Bosea vaviloviae: one gene and its partner. The protein of the gene in region 1 interacts with the protein of each later gene in a pairwise test. Links are inferred from orthologs where the notes say so. Each region holds a gene or a part of one and is shown on either strand. Other genes may lie near its edges.

Region 1 (14,104 bases):
CAACGTGCCGCCAGCCGTGAGAAGGCCCCACTGGATGGTGAATTCGCCGATGAAGAGCTGCAGCGCGACCGTGACGGTGCGCACCGCCTGGCCCGAGAGCATCATGGCGAAGAGATATTCGTTCCAGGAGGTGATGAAGATGTAAATGCCGGCGGTGACGACGCCGGGCATCAGCAGCGGCAGGATGATGAGGCGGATGGTCTGGAGGCGGCTGGCGCCGTCGATCATCGCCGCTTCGTCGAGGTCCTTGGGGATCGCGTTGAAATAGCTGGTCAGCATCCAGATCGCGAAGGGGATCGAAAAGGTCGAATGGCCGAGAATGACGCCAAGAAAACTGTCGATCAGCCCGAGTCGACGCATCATCAGGAAGAGCGGGATGATGAGCAGCACGACCGGGAACATGTTGATGACGAGGAAGCCGGTCAGCAAGCCCTGGCGGCCGCGAAAACGGAAGCGCGAGAAGGCATAGGCCGCCGGGATGCTGACTCCGAGGCCAAGCAAGCTGGCGCCGATCGCGATGATCAGGCTGTTGCCCAGGCTGCCGGCGAAGTTCGTGCGTGCAATCAGGTCGCTGTAATGCTGCAGCGTCGGCTCGCGCGGCCAATAGGTCAGCGGCCAGGTCGAGAGCTCCGCCTGAGGTTTCAGCGAGGTCAGGATCATCCAGCCATAGGGGCCAAGCGCGAAGAGAACGATCAGGAGGACGGGAAGCTCGACCTCCAGAATGCGCCGGGTGCGAGAGCGGCGCTCGATCATGTCTCGATGCTCCTCGCGGCCTGCCGGACATAGAGGAAGACGACCCCCAGCAGCATCGCGGTGAGGATGAGCGCCAGCGCCGCGCCATAGCCGAACTCCATGCTGCTCGAAGCGCGCAGGAAGGCGTAGAGCGGCAAAGTGTGGGTCGCGTAGCCCGGCCCGCCACCCGTCATGACCAGGATGACGTCGAGCGAATTCGCCACCCAGATCGTGCGCAGCAGCAGGGCGGTGGCGATCACGTCGGCGATTGCGGGCAAGGTCACGTGGAAGAGTTGTTGGGGCCGCGTGGCGCCGTCGATCTCGGCCGCTTCGTAGAGCTCGGCCGGCACGGTCTGCAAGCCAGCCAGGATGGTCACGGCGAAGAAGGGGAAACCCTGCCAGATCAGGGCCAGCATGATGGCGTAGAGCGCGGTGTCGGGCCTCGCCAACCAGGCGATCGGCGCCGCGATCAGGCCAAGGCGCATCGCGATGTCGTTGATGACGCCGAGGTTGAAGTCGTACATCCAGGTCCACATCAACCCGATGATGACGCTCGGCAGCGCCCAGGGGATGATGACGAGCGACCGCGCCAGCCCGCGCCACCAGAAGCTCTGGTTGAGCAGCAAAGCCGCGGCGAGCCCAAGCAGGAATTGCAGTCCGACGACGCCGATGATCCAGATGAAGGATTGGCCGAGCGAGATCCAGAAGACCTCGTCGCCGGCGATCTTGGCGAAATTGCCGAGCCCGATGAAGCGGGCATTGTCGGGGTCGTAGAGCAGGTAGTCCTGCAGGCTGAGCCAGGCCGTCTGCGCGACGGGGACGAGCACGACGCCTGCCGTGACCAGAATGGCCGGGAGCAGGAACCAGAATGGCATCGAGCCGCGCCCAAGGGGCGGCCTGCGTCTGTCCATGGTGGTGAGCGAAGCCACGATGCGAGCCTGTCGAAACGAGGGCAAGGGGCGGGGGCTGGCCGTCCGGCCGCCGCCAGTCCCGTCAACCATGGAAATGCTGCTCGACGGCGCGCATCATCTCGTCGGGCTGGATCTGACCGAGCAGCGCTCTTTGCATATTGGCCGGCCAGATCCTGGCGATGAAGTCCGGCGTCTTGGGCGAATCGGGCAGCGAGGCTGCGATCGGCAGCGAGGCGGCGCTCGCCTCGACGAAACGTTTGGGGTGCAGCGTCCAGTCCTTTGCCGCCGAGGACGCGATCGGCAATTGTCCGGTGAATTTGTTGAGCACCACGTTGTTCTCCGCGATGGAGAGGAAGGCGCACCATTTGAAGGCGGCCTCGCGCGCCTTGCTGGCGGCGAAGACGGCGTTGGATTCATCGCCGAAATAGGTCCAGCCCTTGCCGTCCGGGCCACGCGGCACCGGCACGGCCGAGACCTTGTCGCCAAGCACGCCCACGATTTCGTTCGCCGAGCCGACATGGTGGATGGTCATGGCCGTGCGGCCGGCTTTGAAGGTATCGACGATCTGGCGGAAGCTGTCGGTCGGCGCCGAGGCCGGCACCACCTTGTCCTTGAGCGTGAGATCGACGAACCAGCGATTGGCGGCGAGCGCTTTCTCGCTGAGCATGCCGCCCTTCTCGAAGCTGGCGCCGCCGCCGAGCACGAACGGCCCCCAATGGTCGAACCCGCCGGCGCCGCCGCGCAGGCCGAAGCCCGAGAGGTCGGACTTGGTCAATGCCTTGGCCGCGCTACGGAAATCCTCGAAGGTCGCGGGCGGTTTCAGGCCCGCCTGCTCGAACAGATCCTGCCGGTAGTAGAGATAGAGCACGACATATTGCAGCGGCAGGTAATATTGCTTGCCGTCGGCGCCCTTGTTGAGCTTCCAGATGTTATCGGCGATGTCGCTGCGCCCAGCCCAGCCGGCGATCAGGTCGTCGATCGGGGCAAGCGCCTTCATCTGCTGGAAGCGCGCGGCCCAGGACAGACGGACCATGGCGCAATCGGGACCGTTGCCTGCGACGAGCGCAGCGAAGAGGCGGGTCTGGTAGTCGTTGCCGCCGCCCCAGGGAATGCTCTCCGCCTGAACCTTGATGCCGGGATTCTCGGCTTCGAACTTGGCGACGAGTTCAGCTGGCGAATGCTGCGGATTGTCGAAATGATACCACCAGCGCACGGTCGTCGCGCCTTGAGCGATGGCGGGGCGGGCGAGAGGAGCGGCAAGGGGAATGGACAGTGCGCTTGCGCCCGCTAACTTGATGAAAGTCCTGCGTTCCATGGTTGGTTTCCTCCGGTTTTTTTATCGTTGAGGTGGTCGGCCAGGTATCGGCCGCCGGCCGCGAGCATGGCGGCGGCCGCAGTGAGTTCCCGGCTCATGCGCAGGCAGCCATGCACGACGCCGGGAACATGGTCGAAACGGAACGGGACGCCCGCCTCGCTCAGGCGCCGCGCCAGTCGGATCGTGTCGTCACGCAGGGGATCGAGCCCCGCGGCCGAGAGATAGAGCGGCGGCAGGCCCGCGAGATTCGACCGGACGGGAGCTGCGAGCCTCACCGTTCCATCGGGCTCGCCGCCGAGAAAGTTGTTCCAATACCAGCGCATGTTCGCGCTGGTGAGCAGGTAGTCGCCACCGCCGAAGGCCGCATGGCTCGGTGTCGAGAAATCGGGCTCGTAGCAGCCATAGAACAGCGCTGCGGCCGAGAGGGACGGCAGGCCTTCGTCGCGCCGGCGCAACAGTGCCGCAAGCGCCAGATTGGCGCCGGCGGAATCGCCTGCCATAGCGATTCCGCCGGTGGGAATGGCTTCGCCCAGGCCGCCCTGCTCGACGAAGGCGATGGCGGCCATGAGATCGTCGAGCGGCGCGGGGAAGGGGTGTTCGGGCGCGAGCCTGTAATCGACGCCAAGGACAGCGCAGCCTGCTTCCACTGCGAGATGGCGCATGGTGCCGTCATGGGTCTCGACCGAGCCAAAGGTCCAGCCACCGCCATGGGCATAGATGATGACGGTGGACACCGGCGCGGCTTCGGGTTGGTACAGCCTCGCGCGCATGGCAGTGCCCGCAGTGGGAATGGCAAGATCGCGCGCCGGGATGCCTGGAGCGCCTTCGCTCCAGGGCAGTGTCGCGGCATCGACGGTGGCGCGCGCCTCGGCGATCGGTGCGGCGCGGAAATCGAAGGCCGGACCGCTGCGCATGCGCTCCAGAATCGCCTCCATCTGTGGATCGATCCAGGGCTGCATCAGGCTTCTCCGTCGCGCAGGACGATGGTGTCGATGTGCTCCGCGATCGCCCGCGACAAGCCGCCACCGTCGCGGGCCTCAAGCAATGCAAACAGCTCCCGGTGGCGAGCGGCTGTCTCCACCAGCGGGCGGCGATGGCCCGGCGCCCAGAGCTTCGAGCGATGCGAATGCAGCGTGCAACGGGTCAGGATCTGCTCGAGCGCGTCCAACCCGGAGAGCCGGAAGATGGTCAGGTGGAAAGCCATGTCCAGCGCGATCAGGGCATATTCGTCGCCGGCTGCGGCGGCCGCGTCCATATCGGTCTGGATGGCCTGCAGACGCTCCAGATTGGCGCTATCGACATGCTGCACCGCCCGCAACGCGCCGCGGAGTTCGATGCGGCGACGCAACGCCAGAATTTCCTCCGCCTCCTCGGGGTCGAGCCGGGTTACCATGGTGCCGCGATGGCCGGAGCGGGTGACGAGCCCGTCCTCCTGCAGGCGGAAGAGGGCTTCACGGATAGTGCCTTGGCTGCAGCCATGCTCGCGCGCCATGCCGAGTTCGGTCAAAGCGCTCTCGGGGCGCAGATCATTGATCATGATCTGTCGCTTCAGCGACTCGTAGACCACGTCGCGTGGCCTTCGGATCAGGCTGGGGAGGGTCGCATTCATCAATATCGATAATGATAAATGCATCGTCAATGTCAAGCGACCTGCAAGCCGATGTCAGCTCACCGCCCGGACGATTGCGAGCTCATCAACTCGTACGACTTAGATCTCGATCGCGGCATCCACGGCGAGGGGAGGAGTTGCCACGCCCGCCTGGAGCAGTTTCCGATCCAATTGGATCGTTCAGCAGCTCCTGCTTTTTGTTCTTGCGCGTTTTCTTCACGCGAACCGGCGACCACTTCGCTCGAAAACGCTTCAGGAAACCCCGTTCAAAGCCCGAGATAGGCAGCCCGCATCTTGGGGTCGGCCAGCAATGACTGGGCGGCGCCTTGATGAACCATTTTGCCGGTTTCCAGCACATAGCCGCGATCGGCGATGGCCAGCGCTGCCGAGGCATTCTGCTCCACGAGGAGGATCGTCATCCCCTGATCCCGCAGCGAGACGACGGCATTCAGGATCTGGTCGACCAGCAGCGGCGCGAGGCCCAGAGACGGCTCGTCGAGCAAGAGTAATTTTGGCGCGGCCATCAGGGCGCGAGCGATCGCGAGCATCTGCTGCTGCCCGCCCGACAGGCTCATCGCCGGTATGGCGCGCTTGTCCTTGAGGATCGGGAACATCGCATAGGCCTGCGCCAGCCGCTCCGCGAGCCCGGCATCCTGTCTGCGGAAGGCGCCCAGGCGCAGATTGTCCTCGACGCTGAGCGGGCCAAAGACCTGCCGCCCCTCGGGCGACTGCGCGATGCCGAGCCCGACACGGGTGTGGGCGGGCATGCGCTCGATCGGCCGCCCATCGAACAGGATGCGTCCTTGCGTCAGCGGCTGAACGCCGGAGATCGTCCGCAGCAGCGTCGTCTTGCCGGCGCCGTTCGAGCCGACCAGCGCGACGATCTCGCCCTGCGCCACGGTCAGGCTGACCTCATGCAAAACCGTGATTCGGCCATAGGCCGAGGACAAGCCCTCAACCGTGAGCACGATCGGCCTCCCTGCTGCCGTGATCGCCGAGATAGGCCGCGATCACCGCCGGATCGTCGCGAATCATGCGCGGCGTCCCTTCCGCGAGAGGGCGGCCTTGCGCCAGAACCAGGATCCGGTCGGAAATCTTCATCACCAGCTTCATGTCGTGCTCGATCAGGACGACGGCAGCGCCTGACCGGGCGATCTCGACGATCAGCGCATCGATCGCCTCGGTTTCGATCGCGTTGCAGCCGGCGGCCGGTTCGTCGAGCAGGAGCACCTTCGGTTCGGCGGCGAGCGCCCGCGCGATCTCCAGGCGCTTGAGCGCGCCATAGGGCAGCGAGCCGGCATTCGTGTCGGCGTGGGCGGCAAGACCGACACGCTCCAGCAAGGCGAAGGCGGCGGCGCGCGTCAGACGGTTCTGCCTGGCGACATTGGGCAGGCCGAGAAGGTCCGACAGGAACGACGAGCGCTCGGTGAGATGGCGACCGACCATGACGTTCTCGATTGTCGTCATCCGGAAAAAGATCTGCAGGTTCTGGAAGGTCCGCGCCATGCCGCGCCGCACCAGGAGATGCGGGGAGAGTCCGATGATCGACTGCCCGTCGAGCTGCACATCGCCCCTTTGTGGGCGATAGATTCCCGTGACGAGATTGAACAAGGTGGTCTTGCCGGCGCCGTTGGGGCCGATGATGGAAAACACCTCGCCCGGCGAGACCGAAAAGCCGACGCCATCCACGGCGACGACACCGCCGAAGCTGATGCCGAGATCGGAGACGCTGAGCAGGCTCATGACAAGCGCTCCGCAAGCCAGTTGCGCAGCGACGGCACAATCCCCGTCGGCAGCACGATCATGAAGACCATGATCAGCAGGCCAAGCACGGCCTGCTCGTATTCCTGCAAGGAGGTCAGCGCCTGCGGCAGAACGATCAGGAACGCCGCACCGACGACCGCGCCGAGAACGGAACCGAGACCGCCGATGATCACCATCGCGACGAACTCGACCGAGTGCATGAAGCTCGCGGCATCGGGCGTGATCAGGCCGTTCATGCAGGCAAGCAGCCCACCGGCTATGGCAGCATAGACGGCGGCGGCTACGAAGGCGGCGAGCTTCTTGGCTGCGACATCGACGCCTGCGCCCGCTGCCGCGACCTCACTGTCGTGCAAGGCGCGCAGCGCTCGGCCGGACGGGCTATCGGCGATGTTGAGCGCGATCCAGGCTCCGACGAGCAGCACGCCGGCGTTGACCCAGTACCATTGCGTGGCCCCAGTGATGCGCCAGCCGAACACCGTGAGACGCGCCACCGCCATGCCGTCGGGTCCGCCGGTGACCGCGCTCTCGCTCTGGAAGATCAACGCCAGGATGAGGCCGAAGCCGAGCGTCGCGATGGCGAGGTAATAGCCCTTCAGCCGCAGGATCGGACGTCCGACGAGATAGGCAATGACGCCCGACAGCACTGCCGCCAGAGCCAGCGACAACAGCGGCGAGAGGCCGAGATGGGTCGGGCCGATCGCCACGCCATAGGCGCCGATGCCGAGAAAGCCGGCATGACCGAGGCTGACCTGCCCGGCATAACCCATCAGGATCGTCAGCCCGAGCGCGGCCAGAGCGAAAATCCAGACCAGCGCCGCCACGCGCAGATAGAAGGCTGACGGGGCGATCAGCGGCACCACCGCCATCACCAGCGCCAGGACAGCGAGCGTCGCCCAGCGCGACTGCAATGCGCCCTTGAGCATCAGACGCGCTCCACGCTGCCGCCGCCGAACAGGCCGCGCGGCATGAAGAACAGCACCAGAAGGATGGCGAGGAAGGCGACGCCGTCCTTATAGGTCGAGCTGATATAGCCTGCTCCAAAGGCTTCCATCAGGCCGATCAGGACGCCGCCGACCACGGCGCCGAGCGGATGGCCCATGCCGCCCACCATCGCGGCGGCGAAGCCCTTCAGCGCGAACAAGGTGCCGATATCGTAGCGCGTCAGCGTGATCGGCGTCACGAGGACGCCGGCGATCGCGCCGATGGCGGCGGAGACGCCGAAGGCGAGCGCGAGGATGACCTTGACGTTGATCCCGACCAGACGCGCCGCCAGCCGGTTGGCGGCAGTGGCGAGCACCGCCTTGCCGAGCAGCGTCCGTTCCAGGAAGAGATAAAGCGCGACAAACAGCACGATCGCACCACCGACGACCCAGAGGCTCTGCGGCAGGATGGTCGCGCCGCCGAGAGCGATCGGGTCAGAGCCGGTGAAGGCGGGCAGCGAGTGGAACTGCTTGTCGAAGACGACCTGGGCGACGCCCTTGATGAAGATCGAGGCGCCGATCGTGATCATGATCAGCGCGACCGGTGAAGCGCCGCGCGCCGGCTCGATCGCCAGGCGATGCAGCAGCAATCCGACGGCCACCGCCGCCAGGATCGCGATGAAGGCGGCGAGCGGCAGGGAGAGGCCAGAAGCTGCCAGAAACACCGTGCCCATGCCGCCGATCATGACGAAGTCGCCCTGGGCGAAATTGATCACGTCGGAGGCGTTGTAGATCAGCGTGAAGCCGAGCGCGACGAGGGCGTAGACCGCGCCGACCGTCAGGCCTGAGAAGAGCAGTTGCAGGAATTCGGCCATGGCGTCTCGCACATGCGCTGGAGCGTTTTCAAGCGAAGTGGAATCCGGTTCGCATGAAGAAAACGCGTTAAAACAAAGGGCTAGAGCTATTGAACGATCCAGTTGGATCGGAGATTGCTCTGGCGCCGGGGCTGAGTGCCGGGGCTATGCCCCGGCCGGGGAAAGGGGTGACCAGATCGGCTGCGCCTCAGCGCGCGCCGACCTCGACCCAGCCGCCGTTCCGGACTTCCAGCATCCGGAAGGACTCGGTGCCCAGCCCGAGATGGTCGGTCGCCGACATCGTGTAGATTCCGGTGACGCCGACATAGCCCTTGGTGGCTTCCAGCGCGTCGCGGATCTTCTGCGGGTCGGTGCCCTTGGCCTTCTGGATCGCCTCGACCACGAGTTGAATGCCGTCGAAGGCATAGCCGCCGAAAGTGGAGACGGGCTGGCCGACGGCCTTCTCGTAGGATGTCTTATAGGCGGTCACCACCGCCTTCTGCTTGTCGGCATCAGTGAGCTTGTCGGCGACGAGCAGGGCAGGGGCCGGCAGCCTTATGCCTTCAGCGGCGGGGCCGGCGAGATCGATGAAGCTCTTCGAGGCGACGCCATGGCTCTGGTAGAGCGGCAGCCCGATGCTGAGCTGGCCGTAATTGCGCGTCACGATCGCCGGGCCCTGGCCGAAGCCGGGGTTGACCACCGCCTGGAGTCCGGCGGTGTTCTTGATCTTGTTGAGCTGCGGCGTCATGTCGGAATCGGTCGCGCCATAACTCTCATCGGCCACGATCGTGATGCCATAATCCTTCACGACCCGCAGGCACTGGGTGCGCATCGACTTGCCGAAGCCGTCGGTGCCCGAGATCATGCCGACCTTGGTCAGGCTGCGCGCCTTCATGTCCTCGAAGATCTTTTCGCAGGCGGTCTTGTCGGTATGCGGCGTCTTGAACACGAAGCTGCGCACGGGCTCGATGATCTCGATCGCGCCGGCGACGGAGACGAACGGCACCTTGGCGTCCTCGAAGACCGGGATCATCGCCATGGTCGTGCCCGTCGTGGAACCGCCGACCATGGCGACGACCTTGTCGTCCTCGATCAGCCGCGTCGCGAAGGTGCGCGCCTTGTTGGCGTCGCCACCATCGTCATAAAGCACGAGCTCGATCTGGCGGCCGAGCACGCCGCCCTTCTTGTTCAGCTCCTCGACATAGATCTTGAGGGTCTTCGCCTCCGGGTCGCCGAGGAAAGCTGCAGGGCCGCTTGCGGAAAGGACGGCGCCGATCTTGATCGGATCGGCGGCAAGAGCCGGCAGCGACAGCAAGGTTGTGACAGCAAGGGCTTGCAGCGCGGACGCGCGCAAGGACTGCCGTCCGAAGGCGGATTTCGTCATGGGGCGTTCCTCCAAGAAGGCCTGAGCTGGATCAAGCGCGGCGGTTGGCCCGCCATTTTATTCCCATCGACATCGTAGCTGATGCCGATACGGTAGCAAGCTAAAATTAACCGGCCGATTGGTCAATCTTAAAAGCGGGATTTGCGCGTATCATTGATCGACCAGTCGGACAGTCTTTGATATTCAGAAGCGACGGGACCGATTATGCAAGCTGGAAAGCGTAAGGCGGGACCCTCGGTATCAAGTCCGGCGAACAGGGCTGCGCTGGAAGCGACGACACAGGAACACGACACGCAATGGCTCGCACCCGCGCACAAGACTACGACGCCAAGCGGCAAACGATCCTGCACCGCGCGGCTGAGCTCTTCGCCCAGTACGGCTATTCGGGAACCTCGATCACGATGATCGCGGAGGCTTGCGGGGCTTCCAAGGCGCTGCTTTACCACTATTACCCCGACAAGGTCGCGGTGCTGTTCGACATCCTGTTCGACCATCTCAACGATCTGGTGGCCGCCGTCGAGGAAGCGGCTCGTTCGGCGAAAGATCCGCAGGAGCGCCTCTACGCCCTGTCTGCCGCCCTGTTGGAAGCCTATCGCGACGCCGACGCCCAGCATCAGGTGCAGATCGCCAATCTCAAATTCCTGAGCGACGACCGGCAGGAGACATTGCGCGCGCTGGAGCGCCAGCTCGTGGCGATCTTTGCCGACGCGATCGCCGAGACGGTTCCGGCGGTGGGACATGGGCCCCTGCTCAAGCCGCTGACCATGTCCCTGTTCGGCATGCTGAACTGGCACTATCTCTGGTTCCGCGAGGGCAAGGGCCTGTCGCGACAGCAATATGCGTTGATGGCCTCGCAGCTCATCACCGCCGGAGCTGCGGTTGCGGCAGAGGCCGTGGCGCCGGCAGATGCCAGGCCGCTTCGGCGTCAAGCTGCATCCGCCAAGCGTGGGGCGTGATGCAGATTATCTGCCCTGCCGCTTGCGGTTGTGGCGCCGGGCGCTACTGATCGCCGATGTCCCGCGCCACACTCGACCCGATCCTCGACCATCTTCGCGGCGAGCCTTCGCGGACCTGGTCGATCATCATCACCATCTATGGCGACGCGATCGTGCCGCGCGGCGGCTGCGTCTGGCTCGGCACCTTGCTCGCCTTCTTCCGGGCGATGGGGCTATCCGACGGGCTTGTCCGTACGGCGATGTCCCGGTTGGCGACCGATGGCTGGCTGGAGCGCATCAAGGTCGGCCGCAACAGCTTCTACAGACTGGCCGATAAGGGGCGCGACACTTTCCGGCACGCGTCGGAGCAGATCTACACGCTGCATTCGCCGCCTTGGCCGGGGCGTTTCGACGTGGCGCTGTTCGATGGCGGCGCCGACCGCGAGGGCACGAAGGCGGCGATGGAGACCGCGGGTTTCGGAATCGCCTCGCCCGGTCTCTGGCTTGCGCCAGCCGGCGCTGCGCTGCCGGAGCTGGCAAACGGCGCGCTGCGCTTCGAGGCGGGCGGGGACCTTTCCACCAATCGGGCGCTTGCGGCGAGGAGCTGGCCTCTCGACGCCATCGCCGAAGCCTATCGCCGTTTCCAGGCTGCGTTCGAGCCGCTCGCGACCGGCCTCGAGGGCGGCATTCGCCTGTCCGATCTCGATGCGCTCGTCGCCCGCATCCTGCTGATTCACGAATACCGCCGGGTCGTGTTGCGCGATCCCGTCCTGCCTGCCGATATCCTGCCGGAGGACTGGCCAGGCGCGTCGGCGCGCAGCCTGTGCGCCGCGATCTACCGCCAGGTGCTGCCCAGCTCGGAACGCTGGCTCGACCAGAACGCCAGCAATGAGAGCGGCGAGCCGCTGCCGCGCTCGAGCGCGCTCGAGAGCCGGTTCATGACCTGAGGCCCGGGCGTCGGCGCCTGCACGCTCGCCTCGCCGCGCTATAATATGTTACAAGAAATTATTGACTTTGATTTTTCTGTCACATATAAATTGGACCAACGAGAAAAAAGGAGGAGCGCATGTATACGCAGGCCCTCAACACCAATCCCGATTCCGGCGAACGCCAGCTCGAGGATGCCGGTCTCGCGGCCCGGTTTCAGGCCAGGGTCGATGCCGAGGAGCGGATCGAGCCGAACGACTGGATGCCGGCGGCCTATCGCCGGACCTTGACCCGCCAGATCTCGCAGCACGCCCATTCCGAGATCGTCGGCATGCTGCCGGAGGGCAATTGGCTGACGCGGGCGCCGTCGCTGCGCCGCAAGGCCGCCCTGCTGGCGAAAGTCCAGGACGAGTGCGGCCATGGCCTCTATCTCTATGCCGCCGCCGAGACGCTCGGTTCGTCGCGCGAGGAACTCGTCGACCAGCTTCTGAGCGGCAAGGCCAAGTACTCCTCGATCTTCAACTATCCGACGCTGACCTGGGCCGATATCGGGGCGATCGGCTGGCTCGTCGACGGCGCGGCGATCATGAACCAGATCCCGCTCTGCCGCTGTTCCTATGGCCCTTACGCGCGCGCCATGATCCGGGTCTGCAAGGAGGAATCCTTCCACCAGCGCCAGGGCTACGAGATCATGCTGACGCTGTCGCGCGGCACGCCCGAGCAGAAGGAGATGGCGCAGGATGCGCTCAATCGCTGGTGGTGGCCCTGCCTGATGATGTTCGGGCCGCCCGATGCCGCCAGCCTGCACTCCGACACCTCGACACTGTGGAAGATCAAGCGCTTCTCCAATGACGAGCTGCGCCAGAAATTCGTCGATGCCACCGTGCCCCAGGCGCGGATTCTCGGGCTTTCGCTGCCTGACCCGGAGCTTCGCCTGGATGAGGAGAGCGGGCACTGGCGCTATGGCGAGATTGACTGGGACGAGTTCAAGCAGGTGATCGCCGGCAACGGCCCGTGCAATCGGGAACGGCTGGCGGCGCGGCGCAAGGCCCATGACGAAGGCGAGTGGGTGCGCGAAGCGGCGCTCGCTTACGCGCAGAAGCAGCGCGGCAAGGCGCTCGCCGCCTGAGCGGGCGCTGCCGGCGGACTGAGGCAAACACAATAGAAAGCGCGCCGGCAAAGGCAGCGCGGCAAGGGAGATGACGCATGGCCGGACCGATGATGCCGCTCTGGGAGGTCTTCATCCGCAGCCGTAACGGGCTCGCGCACAAGCATGTCGGCTCGCTTCATGCCGCAGATGCTACGCTGGCGCTCCAGGCGGCGCGCGACGTCTATACGCGCCGCGGCGAGGGGCTCTCGATCTGGGTCGTGCCATCGACCGCCATCATCGCTTCGGACCCGAGCGATGCCGGCATGATGTTCGAGCCGGCCGAGACGAAGATCTACCGGCATCCGACCTTCTACGAAGTGCCCGACGATGTCGGGCATATGTGAGGATATCGCCATGCCCGTCGCATCGATTTCCGTCTCCGACACGCCGCTGCTGCGCTACACCCTGCGGCGCGCCGACGACGCCCTGATCCTGGGCCATCGCCTCTCGGAATGGTGCGGCCACGCACCGATGATGGAAGAGGACATGGCGCTGGCCAATATGGGCCTCGACCTGATCGGGCAGGCCCGCTCGCTCTACGCCCATGCGGCCAAGGTCGAAGCCGCCGGCCGCGACGAGGACGCCTATGCCTATCTGCGCGACGTGCGCGGCTACGGCAATCTCCTCCTGGTCGAGCAGCCCAACGGCGATTTCGCCCAGACCATGCTGCGCCAGTTCCTCTACGCAGCCTTCATCGATCCGTGGTGGCGGGCCATGATGGGCAGCACCGATGCGACGCTGGCTGCGATCGCCGCCAAAGCGGAGAAGGAGACTGCCTATCATCTGCGGCACGCCTCGGAATGGGTGGTGCGGCTGGGCGACGGCACGCAAGAGAGCCATAGGCGGGCGCAGGCTGCGCTCGATGCGCTCTGGCCCTTCACCGGGGAGATGTTCGAGGTCGATCCGGTCGAGCGCGAGCTGATTGCGGAGGGCGTCGCGATCGATCCCGAGAGCCTGCGCGCCGGTTGGCGCGAGACCGTCGTCAGTGTGCTGGCCCAGGCGACGCTTGCCGTGCCGCAAAACGACTGGATGCAGAAGGGCGGGCGCAACGGCCATCATACCGAGCATCTCGGCCATCTCTTGAGCGAGCTGCAATATCTGCAGCGCGCCTTCCCCGGTGCCGTCTGGTGAACGCCGTCGCGCTCGATCGCGATGCGGCTATGCTCAACGAGAACCGGCTGGACGCGGCCCGGCTCGACGAGGTCCGGCGGATCGCTGGCGCCGTCGTCGATCCCGAAATTCCGGTGCTGTCGATCGCCGATCTCGGCGTGCTGCGCGAGGTGCGCCTCAATGACGGCAGGATCGAGGTCCTGATCACGCCGACCTATTCGGGCTGCCCGGCGATGACGATGATCGCGCTGGAGATCGAGCTCGCGCTGGAGCAAGCCGGCTTCGGACCGGCCACGGTGACGACCGTGCTGTCGCCGGCCTGGACCACCGATTGGATGAGCGAAGACGGCAGGCGCAAGCTGACCGAATACGGCGTCGCGCCTCCTGCCAGAAGCGCCGGGCGCCGGGCGCTTTTCGGTGCGGAAGAGGTCGCCTGCCCGCAATGCGGCTCGGTCGATACATCCCGGCTTGCCGAATTCGGCTCGACCTCATG
Region 2 (14,131 bases), 540 kb from region 1 along the record:
GTGCTGCTCGCGCCGACCCTGGCCGTGCCGGATGGCGGGCGGCTATTTTGAGCCTGCCGCGCGGTTCTGCCTGAACGGCCCATGTCGGAGCACTCGCAGCAGCATGAGGCGGTGGCCTCCCGCCGGTCCAGCCGCCTCGTGCTGCGTATCCCGCGGCCAGACGATCTCGATTTCTTGGTCGCGCTGTTCCAGCGGCCGGAGCTCGTTGCACATCGCCCGCACCCACGTCCAGATACGCCCGAGGCGAGCGCCGAGCGTCTGGCCCGCGACATCGCGCATTGGCGGCAGCATGGCTTCGGGCGTTGGGCGATCGAGCAATCGGGAGCGCTGATCGGTTTCGGTGGGCTGACGGTGAAGCCGGGCGTCGAGGGCCTCAACCTGTCCTATCATCTCGACCCCACCTCCTGGGGGCGAGGTTTTGCGTCCGAGTTCGTGGCGGAGGCTCTGGCGGTCGCGTTCGGTCCGCTGCGGGCAAGCCGCGTCATCGGGCTGGTGCGCCCAGCCAATCCGGCCTCGCGCCGCGTGCTCGAGAAATCCGGCTTCGTCTTCGAGCGCGAGATCATGCTCGACGGTGCATCGACGCAGCAATTGGCGCGGTATCCGCAGACGGATTGAGGCGGGCGATGGCGCCGAGTCCGATGATTCTCGCCTGAGTCATTCCGGGGCAGGCTGCAGGCCTGAGCCCGGAACCCAGAACCGCAGGTGGTTACGATATAAGTGCGGCCGATGACGCTGCTCGATTCCCAGCTCCGTCGGTTCTGGGTTCCGGGCTCGACCCTGCGGGTCGCCCCGGAATGACGGCGGCGGTTCCGGTCCAGCCATCGCGCTCTAAGCCCAAACACCGGTCGCAAGCGTGGTCGCGGCCGGCTCGGGCGACGACCATTGCAGCGGCAGCGCTGCGCGGCGCCGCCAGCCACTGGCGACATGCAGGCGCCAGATCCGCTCGGCGCCGCTCAACCGTGCGACCTCGGGGCCCGACCAGACGATCTCGACGCGGCCCTGAAGCTGCAGCACTGCGCCGTTCTCGAAATCGATGAAGAGCAGGGAGGCGCGGGGATCGCGCAGCAGATTGCCGAGCGTGTTGAAATAGTTGTTGCCGGCGAAATCCGGCACGCTCAGCACCTCGCCATCGATGCCGACGAAGCCCGGTCTGCCGCCGCGATGCGAGATGTCGAGGCCGCCAAGCTTGCGCGCCTCGCTCGTGCTGGCGACGAAGAAGGTGTCGGAACGGCCGATCAAGCCGCGCGCCGCGTCGTCGAGCCGCGCGATCGGCTCGAACGAGCCGCTGCCGACAGGCGCGACTGGCTGCGGCGTCCGGGCCTGGATGTATTTCGCGCAATTGCCGAAGCTCTGCGCTACCGCGACAGAGAAGCCGCCGGTGTCGCGCGCCGTGATCAGGCCATTGGCGCGGTTGCGCCGGCGCGTCGGGAATTCGAGGCCGAGCAGGCCGATCGGCTGGCCCGGCTTGAGATGAAGGGCGGCGGGATCATCCGAAGGGGGGAGGGCGCGGATCGAGAGCGTCGTCGGCGTCGGGCTGCGGACGAAACCGGGTTCGCCGCTCAGCACGGTTGCGATCGGATGCCCCGCCTCGTCGCTAAGCGCGGCGAAAAGCAGCGGCAGCTGTCCGAAGAAGATGCGGTGCTGTTCCGGCATGAGGTCGCGGATGCCGGCGCCGCGCGAGCCGGTTCCGGCAAGGGCTTGCGCCTCAAGCTCACCTGGATGGAAGGGCGTGCCGTCCATGGCGTTCAACTCGCCTGGGGCAAGGGCGAGGCGGGCATCGCCTTGAAGAAGGGCAGCGCCTCGATCCGGGCAATCCAGCCCCTCAAGGCGGGATAGGGCGCCAGCGATATGCCGCCTTCCGGCGCATGCGCGACATAGGAGAAGCAGGCGAGGTCGGCGAGGGTGGCGTGCTCGGCGGCGAGGAAGTCGCGCCCGGTCAGGTGCCCCTCCATGAAGCCGAGCAACTTGCTGGCGATACGGCCGGCGCGCGCGGGGTCATCGGCCACACCGAACTGCGCGATCAAGCGGGCGCTGCCCGGCCCGTGCATGACCTCGCCCGCGGCGATCGAGAGCCAGCGCTGCACTTGCGCCGCCGCGATCGGCTCCTCCGGCAGCCATTGGCTGCCCGCGCCATAGCGCTTGGCGAGATAGACCATGATCGCGTTGCTGTCGCAGAGCGTGAGCGTGCCATCCTGCAGCACCGGGATCTGCTGCAGCGGGTTCAGCTTGCGGAAGGCGTCGCTGCGGCGGATGTCGGCGGGCGCGGAGGCAAGCTCATGGGGCAGGCCGAGCGCCAGCAGCAGCAATTCGACGCGGTGGGCATGGCCGGAGAGCGGCGTGCCATGAAGAACGATCCGGGGCTGTGTCATAGGAATCTCGCTGAAGAACGGGAACCTCGCTGAAGAACGCCCGCAAGATGATCGTTCCAGCCATCGCGGGAAATCTGCTATCCATTGACTTCAGAATTTCATTAAGCGGAACAGTCCGTGGATCGTCTCGACGAACTCGCGATCTTCGTCGCCATCATCGATGCCGGCAGCCTTGCGGAGGCGGCGCGGCGCCTGCGTCGCTCGCGTCCCGCCGTGACACGCGCGCTCGCCGGGCTCGAGGAGCGCGTCGGCGCAAGGCTGATCGCCCGCACCACCCGCCAGCTCACGCCGACGGAGGCCGGGCAGGAACTGGCGGTCGCGGCGCGGCGCATGCTGGCGGATTACGAGGAGTCGCTGGGCGGGGTGGCGGCGGCGCCGGTTCGCGGCCTGCTGCGCGTGACCGCGCCGCTCGCCTTCGGGAGGAGGCATGTGACGCCGCTGGTCGCGGAGTTCCTCGATCTGCATCCCGAGCTGCAGGTCGAGCTCGTGCTGGCCGACCGCAATCTCGATCTCATCGAGGAGGATCTGCATGTCGCGCTCCGGGTCGGGGCACTGCCCAATTCGCGGCTGGTCGTGCGCAAGGTCGGCGAGGTCAGGCGCGTGCTGGTGGCGTCTCCGGCCTATCTGCAGCGCCGGCCGGCGCCCAAGCGCCTTGCCGACATCGCTGGGCACGATGTCATCGCCAATGTCGGCGCCGGCGGCGATCTGATCTGGCGTTTCGGGGGAGGGGGGCGGTCCTCGCGCATCGCGATCACGCCGCGCCTCATCATCAACGAGGTCGAGGCGGTGCTGATCGCGGCACGCGCCGGGCGCGGATTGGCACGGTTGCTGTCCTATCAGGCGGCCGACGATCTGGCTGCCGGTGTGCTCGTTCGCCTGCTGCCGGAATTCGAGCCGCCACCGTCACCGGTCCAGCTCGTGGTGCCCAGCGGCCAGCGCCTGGCGCCGAAGGTGCGCGCCTTCATCGATTTCGCGGCCTCGCGCCTGCTGCATCTGAGCGTCATCCGGCCCGAGCCCGGCCGCTGACGCAGTGACATCCGGAATGCTTCAGCGCAGCGATCCGGCAAAGCCGGTGATCGCGGAGACGACGGCGCCTTCGCGGCCGATGAAGCCGTGATAGGCTCGCGCCTGACAGGGATTGCCGGTCGAGGTGCCGCCATCGATCCAGACCGTCCTGGCGCGATTGCCGGCCCAAGCCTGGAAGGGCGCGACCGAGTCAGCCAGCGTCACGCGGCAGCTATCCTGGCGATGATGCACGACCAATGTCGGCGGCAGGCGCGCGGGATCGCCCAGCGTGGCGCGAACGTCGTCGAGCATCGACGAGACGAAGACCACGCCGTCGGGCCGCGACGCGAGCAGGCCTGGAATTTTGAGCGAACCCCGGCTCATCGCGACGACGATGACGCGCGGTGCGATGCTGCGCATGAGGTCGATGGCCTTGGTCGGGTCAGCGTCGCCATCGACGAGGATGCTGGCGATGCCGCTGCGGGCATAGGCGCCGCGCATGCGCACGATCCAGTTGCCTTGCCGGGCGACATCGCCGCCGCTGCCGATGCCGACATAGCCGTCGCCGCCCGTCAGCAGGACGAGCCCGGCCCTGGCCTTGCCCGCCGGCTTGTTGAGCAAGGCCCGGCCACCGCCGAACAGGCCGCCGCCGAGTTCGACGACCTCTTCGGCCGAAGCGGCGCAGGGCAGCGCCAGCAGCGCCGTGAGCAGGAGCATCCTCATCGCCACCGTCATCCGTTCCCGCCTGTCTCCGCTCGGGAAGCCGTGGCCCGTTCACTGGGCGCCATGATGCGACGGGGTGGGGGCGGACGCTACTGCCATTCGGGGCGGCGGCCGTGGTGCGCCCGGCCGCTCGCGGCGATCAGCGCAGATCGGCGTGTTGGGCCGCCTCTTCGCGGATCCAGCTGCGGAACGCCGCGATTGCGGGCCGCTCTGCGGAGGCCTCGGGGCAGACCACATAATACTGGAAGGAGCTCTGCAGCTGTTGCGGAAACGGGCGGACGAGGCGCCCGGCGTCGAGATAGTCGCCGATCAGGGCGCTCGTCGCCAGGGCGATGCCCTGGCCGGAGGCCGCCGCCTGCAAGGCGAGGAAAGTGTGCGAGAAGCGCGGGCCGTGCATCGCGTCGATGTCATGGACGCCGACGAAGGCGAGCCATTTCGGCCAAGTGACGTAGTCCGGGATACCCTCCACGTGCTCGTGCAGCAAGGTGTGGTGGCGCAAATCCGAGGGCTGGCGCAGCGGGCGCGCGGGATCGTTGAGCAATGCTGCGTTGCAGACGGGGAAGAAACTCTCCGCCATCAGCAGCTCCGAGTGCAGGCCCTGATAGCCACCGGGACCGTAGCGGACCGCGACATCGACGTCCTCGCGCGCGAAATCGGTCAGGTGCAGCGAAACCGAGATGCGAACCTCGAGCTCGGGGTGGCGCTGCTTGAGCGAGCCGAGCCGCGGGATCAGCCAGCTCAGGGCGAAGCTCGGCATGGTGCTGACAGTCAGGACGTTCGACACATCGGGCCGCAGCGCCCGCGCCGTGGCCTCGTCGAGCTGGTCGAGCAATTGCGAGATCGAGGCGGCATAGCGCTGTCCGATGCCCGTCAGCGCGATGCCCTTGCTTGGCAGCCTGACGAAGAGAGGCCGCCGGAGCCAGGTTTCGAGCGTCTTCACCTGCTGGCCAACCGCGCTGGCGGTGACGGCGAGCTCGTCACCCGCCCGCTCATAGTTGAGGTGCCGCGCCGCAGCCTCGAAGGCGCGCAAGGAGGTGAGGGGCGGGAGTTGGCGCCGGGTCATCGCATGGCCAAGTTCTGCTTGGGCTGAAGCAAAGAACTTCTCATTTGCTTAGAGGCCCCGCAACCCCCAAATTACAGGCAGGAAATCTATCACAGGAGGCCGCCATGCCGGCCATGATCGCCACAGAAAATCTTGCCTTCGCCACACATCGCAGCGCGCACGGGCTCCACGGCCTGTTCCTGCGCCTGGAGGATTGGCTCACGGCGCGGGCCAGCGCGCGAGCGCTCTACCGCATGGACGATTCCGCGCTCTCGGACATCGCGCTGTCGCGCAGCGATGTGGAGCGGGTGAACGAGACCGCCCGTTGGGCGTTCTGGCGCCGCCGGTAGCAGCGGGTCAGCTTCATTCGCTAGAAATAGCAGATCGTCCCGGCTGCCGCCGGGACGATCTGCGTTTGCCGACAGGCTTCCGGAGGTGATTTGCCGGGGCCCATAGTCCCTATTTGCCTCTGGTCAGACGGGCAGCCGCACCGTCGCCCGCAATCCGCCCAGGCTCGAATCCGCCAGGATGATGTCGCCGCCATGGGCGCGCGCGATGTCGCGGGGAAGCCGTTGTCGAAGCTGCCGCATTTCTTGTGAGAGCTGGGCCCAGCAGCGCTTGTAGTAGAGGTGCAGATGGGCTCGATTGCAGGAGTTTTTTTGAGCCGATGCGGACGTTCGCGACGCACCGCACCGGATTAACGGTCGAGTGTAAGACACGGGCTAATGTGACCGCCACGATTGTTTGCAGTGATGGGCTGTCTGTGGTGACGACACTTTCTAGGCGACACATCGCACTAATCGTAGCAGCGGCCTTCATCCTCGTGATTTTTGCCGCGCTGCTAATGCCGCAGCCGATATGGCGCTACCGGCTCACTGTGGATGTAGATACCCCGGAGGGGATGCGTTCGGGCTCAGGTGTTATCCAAGTGAAGGTCGATCGAGGGCGGCGGAGAACAACCGCTGCTGGAGAGGCCGTGATGGTTGATCTTGGCAAGCGCGGGAGCTTTTTTGTGCTTCTGCGGTCTGAGCAAAATGCCGATAACGCAGTGTATATCTATTCGGCTGCCTTTCCAGGTCCTGCGCCGGGAACACCGGAGGGAATTAGCTTTTACCACGCGCTGCGAGCCGAAGCGAACGTTCCCGAGTCCGTGATGCCGATGTTCGTCAGACTTTACGATTTAAGCAATCCGCGATCACTTGCACGCGTTGAGAAAAGCAACCTGTCCGCTTCCTTCGGCAAGGGCGTAAATTTGAAAGCTGTGCGTATCGAAATGGTCTCTTCGGGAATACCGATAGGGCCTCTGGATCGACTGACCGGTACGCCTGTCACCAGAACGTTAAGATCAAAAATACCTTGGCTATCTGACTACCCAGAACCTCGTCTTGTTCCAGTGACAAATCCGTATGACTACGCACCGATGTCCAATTTGGTCCATGGCGACTTCAGTAAGTGGTGATCTTTTTTACGAGCGCGAATTTCCCTTCCCCACCGAGGCTGTGTGGAACGGAAGTGATTTGGTAGGCTTTTTGTAGCGATCCGAGGCTTGCATGGCACGCTTCATCGAAGGCGAGAACCTTAGGCCCACGCGCATCAGTCGAAATTGATGCACAATCGCACTTTCACAGCCTCCACTCAAAGCCGCCCCTACACGGGCAGCCGCACCGTCGCCCGCAATCCGCCCAGGCTCGAATCCGCCAGGATGATGTCGCCGCCATGGGCGCGGGCGATGTCGCGGGCGATCGCGAGGCCGAGCCCCGTGCCGCCGCTGTCGACATTGCGGGCCTCGTCCAGCCGGAAGAAGGGGCGGAAGACCTCCTCGCGCTGCTCGGGCGGGATGCCAGGGCCGTCATCCTCGACCACCACGATCAGATAACGCGCGTCATGCGTCGCACGGATGGCGATGCGGTCGCCGAAGCGAGCGGCGTTGGAGACGAGGTTAGTCAGCAAGCGGCGAAAGGCGTCGGGCCTGATCACCACGAGCGGGTCGCCGACGACCTCGAGTTCGGTCTGGTGGCCCTGCCTTTCCGCGTCGAATTTCAATTCCTCAAGCAGAGCGCGGATGTCGGTTTCGACCGGCGCTTCGCCGGCGTCGCCGCGTGCGAAGGCGAGATAGTCCTCAAGCATGCGGCTCATCTCGTCGACGTCTTTCTCAAGTGCGTCGATCTCGGTGGAGCGCTCAAGAAGTGCCAGCGAGAGCTTGAAGCGGGTCAGGATGGTGCGCAGGTCGTGGCTGACGCCGTTCAGCATCGTCGTGCGCTCGCCGATGGAGCGTTCGACGCGGCGCTTCATCTCGATGAAGGCGTTGCCGGCACGACGGACCTCGCGCGCGCCGCGCGGGCGGAACTCGGCGTCGCGGCCCTTGCCGAAGGCCTCCGCCGCATCGGCCAGCTTGAGGATCGGCCGGATCTGGTTGCGCAGGAACAAGACCGCAATCGTCAGCAGGATCAGCGAGGTGCCGAGCATCCAGAGCAGGAAGATATGGCTGTTCGAGGCATAGGCCGAGTTGCGCCGCGTCAGCACGCGCATCACGTTCTTGCCGAGCTTGATCCTGATTTCGATCAGGCTGGAGCGACCGACCGTGTCGAGCCAGAACGGCCGCGCCACCTGCTGGCTCAGCTCGGTCGAGAGCGCGTTGTCGAGCAGTGAGAAGAAGGGCCGCGGGCCCGGTGCCGGCAGGTCGGAATCGGGCAGGATATCGACATCCATGCCGAGCCTGTCGGCTGCGATACGCGACAGGATCGTGGTGTCGGCGTCCTGCGGATAGCTCTCATAGACGTCGATCAACATGGCGATGTCGGCCGAGACGGCCGAGGACAGGCGCTGCGTCACGGTCTGCCAATGCCGTTCCATGAAGACATAGGCGATGACGGATTGCAGCAATACGACCGGCGCGATGACGATGACGAGGGCGCGCGGATAGAGCCCCTTGGGCATGTAGCGCGCGATGCCGTGCAGCGGCCGGCCGGCGGCCTTCAACATCGGTTTCAGCGTGCTGTGCAGGCTGGCGCGCCAGCGTGCGCTCGCCGCCAGCGCCCGGTTCACGCCCAGCCCTGCCGCCCGGGTCAGGCGCGACCGGCGATCGGCGGGCTGCACGGGTGTCACGCGCGATCCGTCACGAGGCGATAGCCGACGCCGCGCACGGTCTGCAGATAGAGCGGATCGGCGGGGTCGCGCTCGACCTTGCGGCGCAGACGGTTCATCTGCACGTCGACGGTGCGGTCATTGGCGGCGCTGCCTTGGGCTGCGAGCTGTTCGCGCGGCACGACCTCGCCGGCGCGTTCGGCCAGTGCGGTCAGGATTTCGCGCTCGCGCTCGGTCAGGCGGATCATCTCCTCGCCCTTGTGAAGGTCGCCGCGCGCCAACCCGTAGACGAAGGGGCCGAAGCGGACGAAATCCGGGCGTGTCGCGGATTGCGCGGTATCGACGACGATCGTGCGCTTGAGGATGTTGCCGAGCCGCAGCAGCAATTCGCGCGGCTCGAAGGGCTTGGCGAGATAATCGTCGACGCCGAGTTCGAGCCCGTTGATGCGATCCTTGCTGTCGGCGCGCGCGGTCAGCATCAGGATCGGGATGGCGGAATCGGAGCGGAAGCGCTTGGCGAAATCGAAGCCGTTCTCGCCCGGCATCATGATGTCGAGCACGATGGCGTCGAAGACGAAGCTGGTCAGCCGCGTATCGGCCTCCGCAGCGCTGGCTGCGGTGGTGATGCGGTAACCATTGTCGCCGAGGAAGCGTCCCAGCAGATCGCGCAGGCGGCGGTCGTCATCGACCACAAGGATATGGGGCGCTTCGTCGGGGAGCGGTTGTCGCGCGCTGGCGGCGGCCATCGGCTGTTCACATCCTTGTTTTCGGGCCGGAGCGGCGTCCGGCATGCCGGCCAAGTCATCCTTCTGACACGCCATGGTGACGTTGGCGTGTTGCTGGCCGCATAGATTCAGTCGCCTCGCTCATCGCGGCTTGGCAAGGAATCCCAGCACTTTGTGGCGTTCCGATGCGTCGATCAACCCCGCGAGATAGCGTGCGACGATTGGGGCCGCCTCGGCACCGACGCCGTCGAGGGCGGCGTTGATGCGCTTGGCCTGCAATTGCACCAGGCTGAGCGCGAGTTTCTCGCCGGCTGGCGTGCTGTGGAGATGGCGCTGGCGCTTGTCCTGGACGCCGGTGCGCTGCTCAACATAGCCGGTCTCGACCAGTTCCTTGAGGACACGGTTCAGGCTCTGCTTGGTGATCTGCAGGATGTCGAGCAGCTCGGCGATGGTGAGGCCCGGCCGGCGCAGAACGAAATGCAGGACGCGATGATGGGCCCGCCCGAAGCCGTATTCGGACAGGATACGGTCGGGATCGCCGACGAAATCGCGATAGGCGAAGAACAGCAATTCGATCAAATCGAAGGGCACCTCTTCGGTCATTGCCGGGGCTTTGGCCGGGTCGATCGGTCGAGCGTGCGTGTCCGTCACCAGCAGCATCCCCGCTATACGTCAGTGATGTTGACATATCTCAGACGTAAGATTACCGGTCAAGCGTGCATGGCGACGGAATATGTCGCAATAGGCCGCCGTCGCGCATTTTTCGGTCCGGACTTGCGCGTTTTACGCCGTTGTGGCGGTGTTTGGCCGAACCGTATGTTCAAAATCGGATGTGCAAGAGGAGCACCCCATGTCAGTCATTCCTTTCGACCAGCGCGATGGCGTCATCTGGTTCGACGGCAAGCTCGTGCCGTGGAAGGACGCCAAGGTGCACGTACTGACCCATGGGTTGCATTACGGCTCCTGCGTGTTCGAGGGCGAGCGCTCCTATGACGGCGTCATCTACAAGGGCACCGAGCATTCGCAGCGCTTCCACAAATCGGCTGAGATCATGGATTTCACGATCCCCTACTCGGTCGCCGAGCTCGACGCCGCCAAATATCTCTGCCTGAAGGAAAACGGACTGAAGGACGCCTATATCCGCCCGGTCGCCTGGCGCGGCTCGGAGATGATGGCGGTGTCCGGCATGAACAACACGATCCATACCGCGATCGCGGTCTGGGAGTGGCCGAGCATGTTCGACATGGCGCAGAAGCTGAAGGGCGTGCGCCTCGACGTCGCGACCTATCGTCGGCCCGATCCGGCCTGCGCCCCGGTCCATGCCAAGGCGGCGGGCCTCTACATGATCTGCTCGCTGTCGAAGCATAAGGCCGAGCGCGCCGGCTATGCCGACGCGATGATGCTGGATTGGGAAGGCAATGTCGCCGAATGCACCGGCGCCAACATCTTCTTCATCAAGGACGGCGTGGTCCATACCCCGCTCGCCGACCGCTTCCTCAACGGCCTGACCCGCCAGTCGGTGATCGAGCAGTGCAAGAAGCGTGGCTTCGAGGTGGTCGAGCGTCGCATCCGCCCCGAGGAGTTGGAGAGCTTCAACGAGTGCTTCATCACCGGCTCTGCCGCCGAAGTGACGCTGGTCTCCGAGATCGGGCCCTACTCCTTCATCACCGGCAATATGGGCAAGGTGATCATGGAGGATTACTCGGCCGCGGTACGGCCGCAGTCCAAGGCGGCGTGAGCGGCCGGTCGCGACCCTCTGTCGTGATGCTCGCCCTCGTGGCGAGCATCACGACTTGACCAAGACCTGCGACCAGCCAAGACCTGCGACCAGCCAAGACCTGCGACCAGCCAAGACCTGCGACCAGCGAAGACGTGGATGGTCGGGACAAGCCCGACCATGACGGAGAGGCTCAGCCGTGGGGGCGCCGCGCTACTTGGCGGCCTTCACCTCGCTGCGCCAGAGCACCAGCCAGTCGTCGGGCAGCAGGCCCTGGCAGCGCGGCATCTCGGCGTAGGTCGTAAGCACGAAGTTCTTCCCGGTCCAGGCGTAGCCGCCCAGGCGGCCGCAATCGCCGGGGCCGCGCCCCTTTTCGAGAAAGGCGATCTGGCCGGTCGCCGGATCGTACTCGGCGTTGATGAGGCGGTTTCCGGTGGGTTTGCCCGGCTGCTGGAAGGCGAGCTTGCGCGCCTTGGCGACATCGCTGCCAGGCACGATCCAGTAGCTCGTGGTGTAGTTGTAGGCGCCGCCGAGGCAGGAGAGCATGACGAGCCGGCTCCTGCGGTCGATCTGGACGGCGCTGTCCATCCCGCGGGCCGGCTCGTTATCCTCGCAGGCATCGGGGTCTGTGCGCTGGAGCTGTTCACGCATCGCTGCGGCGAGCGCCTTTGCCTGTGCCTTCGTTGGCCCCCGTAGGGTTTTGGTCGGCACCGGCGTTACGATCGGCAGCGGGGCGGGCTGCGGGATGCGCGTGGGCGAAGTGTCCCCTTTGCGGATCAAGGCCGTCGGCGTCGAGAGCCGCCCCTGTCGCTCGTCCAGCCAGAGCATTGCGGCGACAGCACCGGCGAGCGGAATCTCGTAGCTGTCACGCGCCATCGTCGCGGTCATGGCGGTTGCCTTGCGCATCGCGGCAACCAGCGCCTCGATCTGCTCGGGCGTGAAGCGCACGCGACCGGTTTCGAGATCGGCGCGCTCGACCGTCAGTTTTGCGCCCGGCGAGGGAAAGGGTGCGCCGTCCACGGCAAGGTTGGCGACCAGCGGCAGTTCCGGCAGCGTGTCGGCCTTCAGCGTCAGTGTCAGGACCGGCGGCGCGGCCGGTCGGGCCTCGCGCTGGAGCATCAGCATGGCCGGAAAGCTCGCGCCGTCGACCGGAAGCGACAGGGCCGTGCAGCGCCCGAGATTGTCGCAACCGGCGAGCCATTCGCGGAAGGCTCCGCTGGTGGGTTCGGCCGCGCCGGCGGGCAAAGCGAGCAGGCCGCAAAGCAGCGCGAAGCCGAGATGGGCGTTCGCCCACGCCAGTCTGCTCATTTCGCCACCTTCACCTCGCTGTGGAACAGCGAGAGCCAGTCGTCGGGCGGCAGGCCCCGGCAGACCTCCATCCGGGTCAGCGACGTCAGCACGAAGGCCGATCCGGTCCAGGCGTAGTTGGCGGCGCTGCCGCAGTCGCCGACGCCACGGCCCTTGCCGTAATAGCTGAGCTGTCCCTTGTCCGGGTCGTATTCGGCGTTGACGAGAATGTTGCTCTTCTCGCCCGGGAAGGTGACAGGTTTCGCATTCGCGCCTGAATTGCCGGTCACGATCCAGTAGCCGGTCGCGGAATTATAGGCGCCGGTGCCACAGTGCAGCGCGACGAGCCTGCGATTGGCGTCGAGCGGCCAGATGCGGTCGGGCTCGCGGACCGGGCCGCTATTGTCGCAATCAGTCGCGCCGCCGGCCTTGACCTGGTCGCGCACCGCGCCGGTGATCGCCTGCACCGTCTTCGCATCGGGCTTCGGCAGCTTTGCCGTCGCCCGGGCGGTGATCACCGGCAGGGTCCGCGCCGGCTGCACGCGCGTGGCCGGCGCGTCGCCCTTGCGGATCAGGGCGTCGACCGTCCCGAGCCTTCCCTGCTGCTCATCGATCCAGATCATCGCCGCGACCGCGCCGGCGAGCGAGACGGCGAAACTCTTGCCCTCGAAGCGCACTGCAAGCTTCGTTGCCTTGCGCGCGGCCGCGAGCAGCGCCGCGATCTCCGCCTCGGGCAGTCCGACCTCGCCGACCTCTCCGTCCATCGAGAAGCCTTTGAACATGTGCCCTGCAGTCGGGAAAGGTGCGTCGTCCAGCGTCAGCTCGGTGGGGAAGCTCTCCTTCAGCTTCGCTTCGCGCAGGTTGAGCGTGAGCGTCGGCGCAGCCAATGCGCCGCCGATTCGCTCCAGCTTGAGATAGGCGATGCCGGGTGAGGCATCTTCTCCCGGAAAAGACAGCGCCACGCATTGGTTGAGGTTGTCGCAGCCGGCGATCCAGTCGCGAAACACCTTGCTGCGAAGCTCGGCCGTGCTGGCGGAAGTGTTCGGCAGAAGCAGCACTCCGATCAGCAGGCCCGGCCAGCGGCTCATCGTTTCACTCCCAGCGTTGGGCTGCCCTGTCGTCGGCATCCTTGGCCTCGACCCAGCCGCCAATCGTGCCGTCGAGCAGATGCTCGCGTTTCCAGAACGGCGCGCGGGTCTTGAGATAGTCCATCAGGAATTCGGCCGCCTCAAAAGCGGCGCGGCGATGGGCGGAAGCTGCAATCACCAGCACGATCTGCTCGCCCGGCGCGACCAGCCCATGGCGATGGATGGCAACGAGGCCCAAGAGCGGCCAGCGCCGCGTTGCCTCCTCAGCGACGCGGGCGATCTCGGCCTCGGCCATGCCGGGATAATGCTCGAGCTCGAGTGCCTTCAATCGCCCGCCCTCGTCGCGGCAGAGCCCGGAAAAGCTGACGACGGCGCCGATATCGCTGCGGCCGGCCGTGAGCGCCGCGATCTCGGCCGAGAGATCGAAATCCTCGCGCTGGATGCGGATGATGGGTGTCATCAACCCAAACCGTCATTGCGAGGAGGCGAAGCCAACGAAGCAATCCAGGGGCGGCAGTGCGCTACGCCCCCCTGGATTGCTTCGCTGCGCTCGCAATGACGGGGGAACGCGGCGGCCATCTATCCCCCCGTCATCGGGGGGAAGAAGGCGATTTCGCGGGCCCCGGTGATCGCCGCATCCGGTTTGACGTGATGGTGGTCGATCGCGGCGCGCACGATCGCCTCGTTCTCGAAAGCGGCCTCGTAGCCCTCGTCGCGGGTCTTCAGCCAGCGCACCAGATCGGCGATCGTCTCCGTGCCGGGGGGAGGCGCGACGGTCTCCTCGGACAGGCCGATGCGCTCGCGAACCCAGGCGAAATAGACCAGCTTCACAGTGCGAGCCTGGGTCAGTGCTTCGGTCATGGCGTGCGCGTATCCTCCTCGACGAGGTGGCGGATGCCGGCGTTGAAGTAATCCCAGCCGGTATAGATCGTCAGCCCCGCCGCGACCCAGAGCATGACGATGCCGATCTGCGTATTGTGAGGCAGCACCGTGTCGCCCGCGGGGCCGGCGACGAGGAAGCCGAGCGCCAGCAATTGCGCCGTGGTCTTCCATTTCGCGATCTTGCTGACGGGGACGCTGACCTTCAGCTC

Evidence for each region.
Region 2: the proteins of paaX (region 1) and BHK69_RS26795 interact in binary tests that used the Escherichia coli proteins (3 or more experiments, as listed by UniProt). The link is inferred for Bosea vaviloviae from one-to-one orthologs.

The regions. Positions count from the first base shown.
Region 1 is NZ_CP017147.1:6,337,091-6,351,194, reverse strand. The notes cover bases 9,587-12,436. They hold paaX (phenylacetic acid degradation operon negative regulatory protein PaaX), read left to right. Parts: upstream 9,587-10,501; coding sequence 10,502-11,371; downstream 11,372-12,436. Other genes in these bases: paaA (1,2-phenylacetyl-CoA epoxidase subunit PaaA), read left to right, coding at 11,491-12,436; BHK69_RS29440 (TetR/AcrR family transcriptional regulator), read left to right, coding at 9,786-10,445. Also shown: BHK69_RS29490 (carbohydrate ABC transporter permease), read right to left, coding at 1-753; BHK69_RS29485 (carbohydrate ABC transporter permease), read right to left, coding at 750-1,607; BHK69_RS29480 (ABC transporter substrate-binding protein), read right to left, coding at 1,726-2,958; BHK69_RS29475 (alpha/beta hydrolase), read right to left, coding at 2,931-3,917; BHK69_RS29470 (GntR family transcriptional regulator), read right to left, coding at 3,917-4,567; BHK69_RS29465 (ABC transporter ATP-binding protein), read right to left, coding at 4,834-5,535; BHK69_RS29460 (ABC transporter ATP-binding protein), read right to left, coding at 5,522-6,310; BHK69_RS29455 (branched-chain amino acid ABC transporter permease), read right to left, coding at 6,307-7,254; BHK69_RS29450 (branched-chain amino acid ABC transporter permease), read right to left, coding at 7,254-8,126; BHK69_RS29445 (ABC transporter substrate-binding protein), read right to left, coding at 8,314-9,489; more of paaA, read left to right, coding at 12,437-12,480; 1,2-phenylacetyl-CoA epoxidase subunit PaaB, read left to right, coding at 12,558-12,845; 1,2-phenylacetyl-CoA epoxidase subunit PaaC, read left to right, coding at 12,856-13,632; 1,2-phenylacetyl-CoA epoxidase subunit PaaD, read left to right, coding at 13,662-14,104. UniProt on the Escherichia coli protein: Negative regulator of the paaZ and paaABCDEFGHIJK catabolic operons. Binds the consensus sequence 5'-WWTRTGATTCGYGWT-3'. Binding of PaaX is specifically inhibited by phenylacetyl-coenzyme A (PA-CoA).
Region 2 is NZ_CP017147.1:5,788,621-5,802,751, reverse strand. The notes cover bases 5,955-8,831. They hold BHK69_RS26795 (ATP-binding protein), read right to left. Parts: upstream 8,122-8,831; coding sequence 6,787-8,121; downstream 5,955-6,786. Other genes in these bases: BHK69_RS26790 (response regulator), read right to left, coding at 8,241-8,831; BHK69_RS32395 (hypothetical protein), read left to right, coding at 5,955-6,598. Outside these bases: BHK69_RS26835 (tRNA-binding protein), read left to right, coding at 1-51; BHK69_RS26830 (GNAT family N-acetyltransferase), read left to right, coding at 82-615; BHK69_RS26825 (pyridoxamine 5'-phosphate oxidase family protein), read right to left, coding at 829-1,740; BHK69_RS26820 (glutathione S-transferase), read right to left, coding at 1,746-2,369; BHK69_RS26815 (LysR family transcriptional regulator), read left to right, coding at 2,487-3,395; BHK69_RS26810 (alpha/beta hydrolase), read right to left, coding at 3,417-4,091; BHK69_RS26805 (transcriptional regulator GcvA), read right to left, coding at 4,237-5,160; BHK69_RS26800 (DUF1127 domain-containing protein), read left to right, coding at 5,265-5,489; more of BHK69_RS32395, read left to right, coding at 5,867-5,954; more of BHK69_RS26790, read right to left, coding at 8,832-8,969; BHK69_RS26785 (MarR family winged helix-turn-helix transcriptional regulator), read right to left, coding at 9,090-9,608; BHK69_RS26780 (branched-chain amino acid aminotransferase), read left to right, coding at 9,799-10,686; BHK69_RS26775 (DUF1176 domain-containing protein), read right to left, coding at 10,879-11,973; BHK69_RS26770 (DUF1176 domain-containing protein), read right to left, coding at 11,970-13,040; BHK69_RS26765 (molybdenum cofactor biosynthesis protein MoaE), read right to left, coding at 13,045-13,500; moaD (molybdopterin converting factor subunit 1), read right to left, coding at 13,620-13,871; pgsA (CDP-diacylglycerol--glycerol-3-phosphate 3-phosphatidyltransferase), read right to left, coding at 13,898-14,131. UniProt on the Escherichia coli protein: Histidine kinase member of the two-component regulatory system CpxA/CpxR which responds to envelope stress response by activating expression of downstream genes including cpxP, degP, dsbA and ppiA.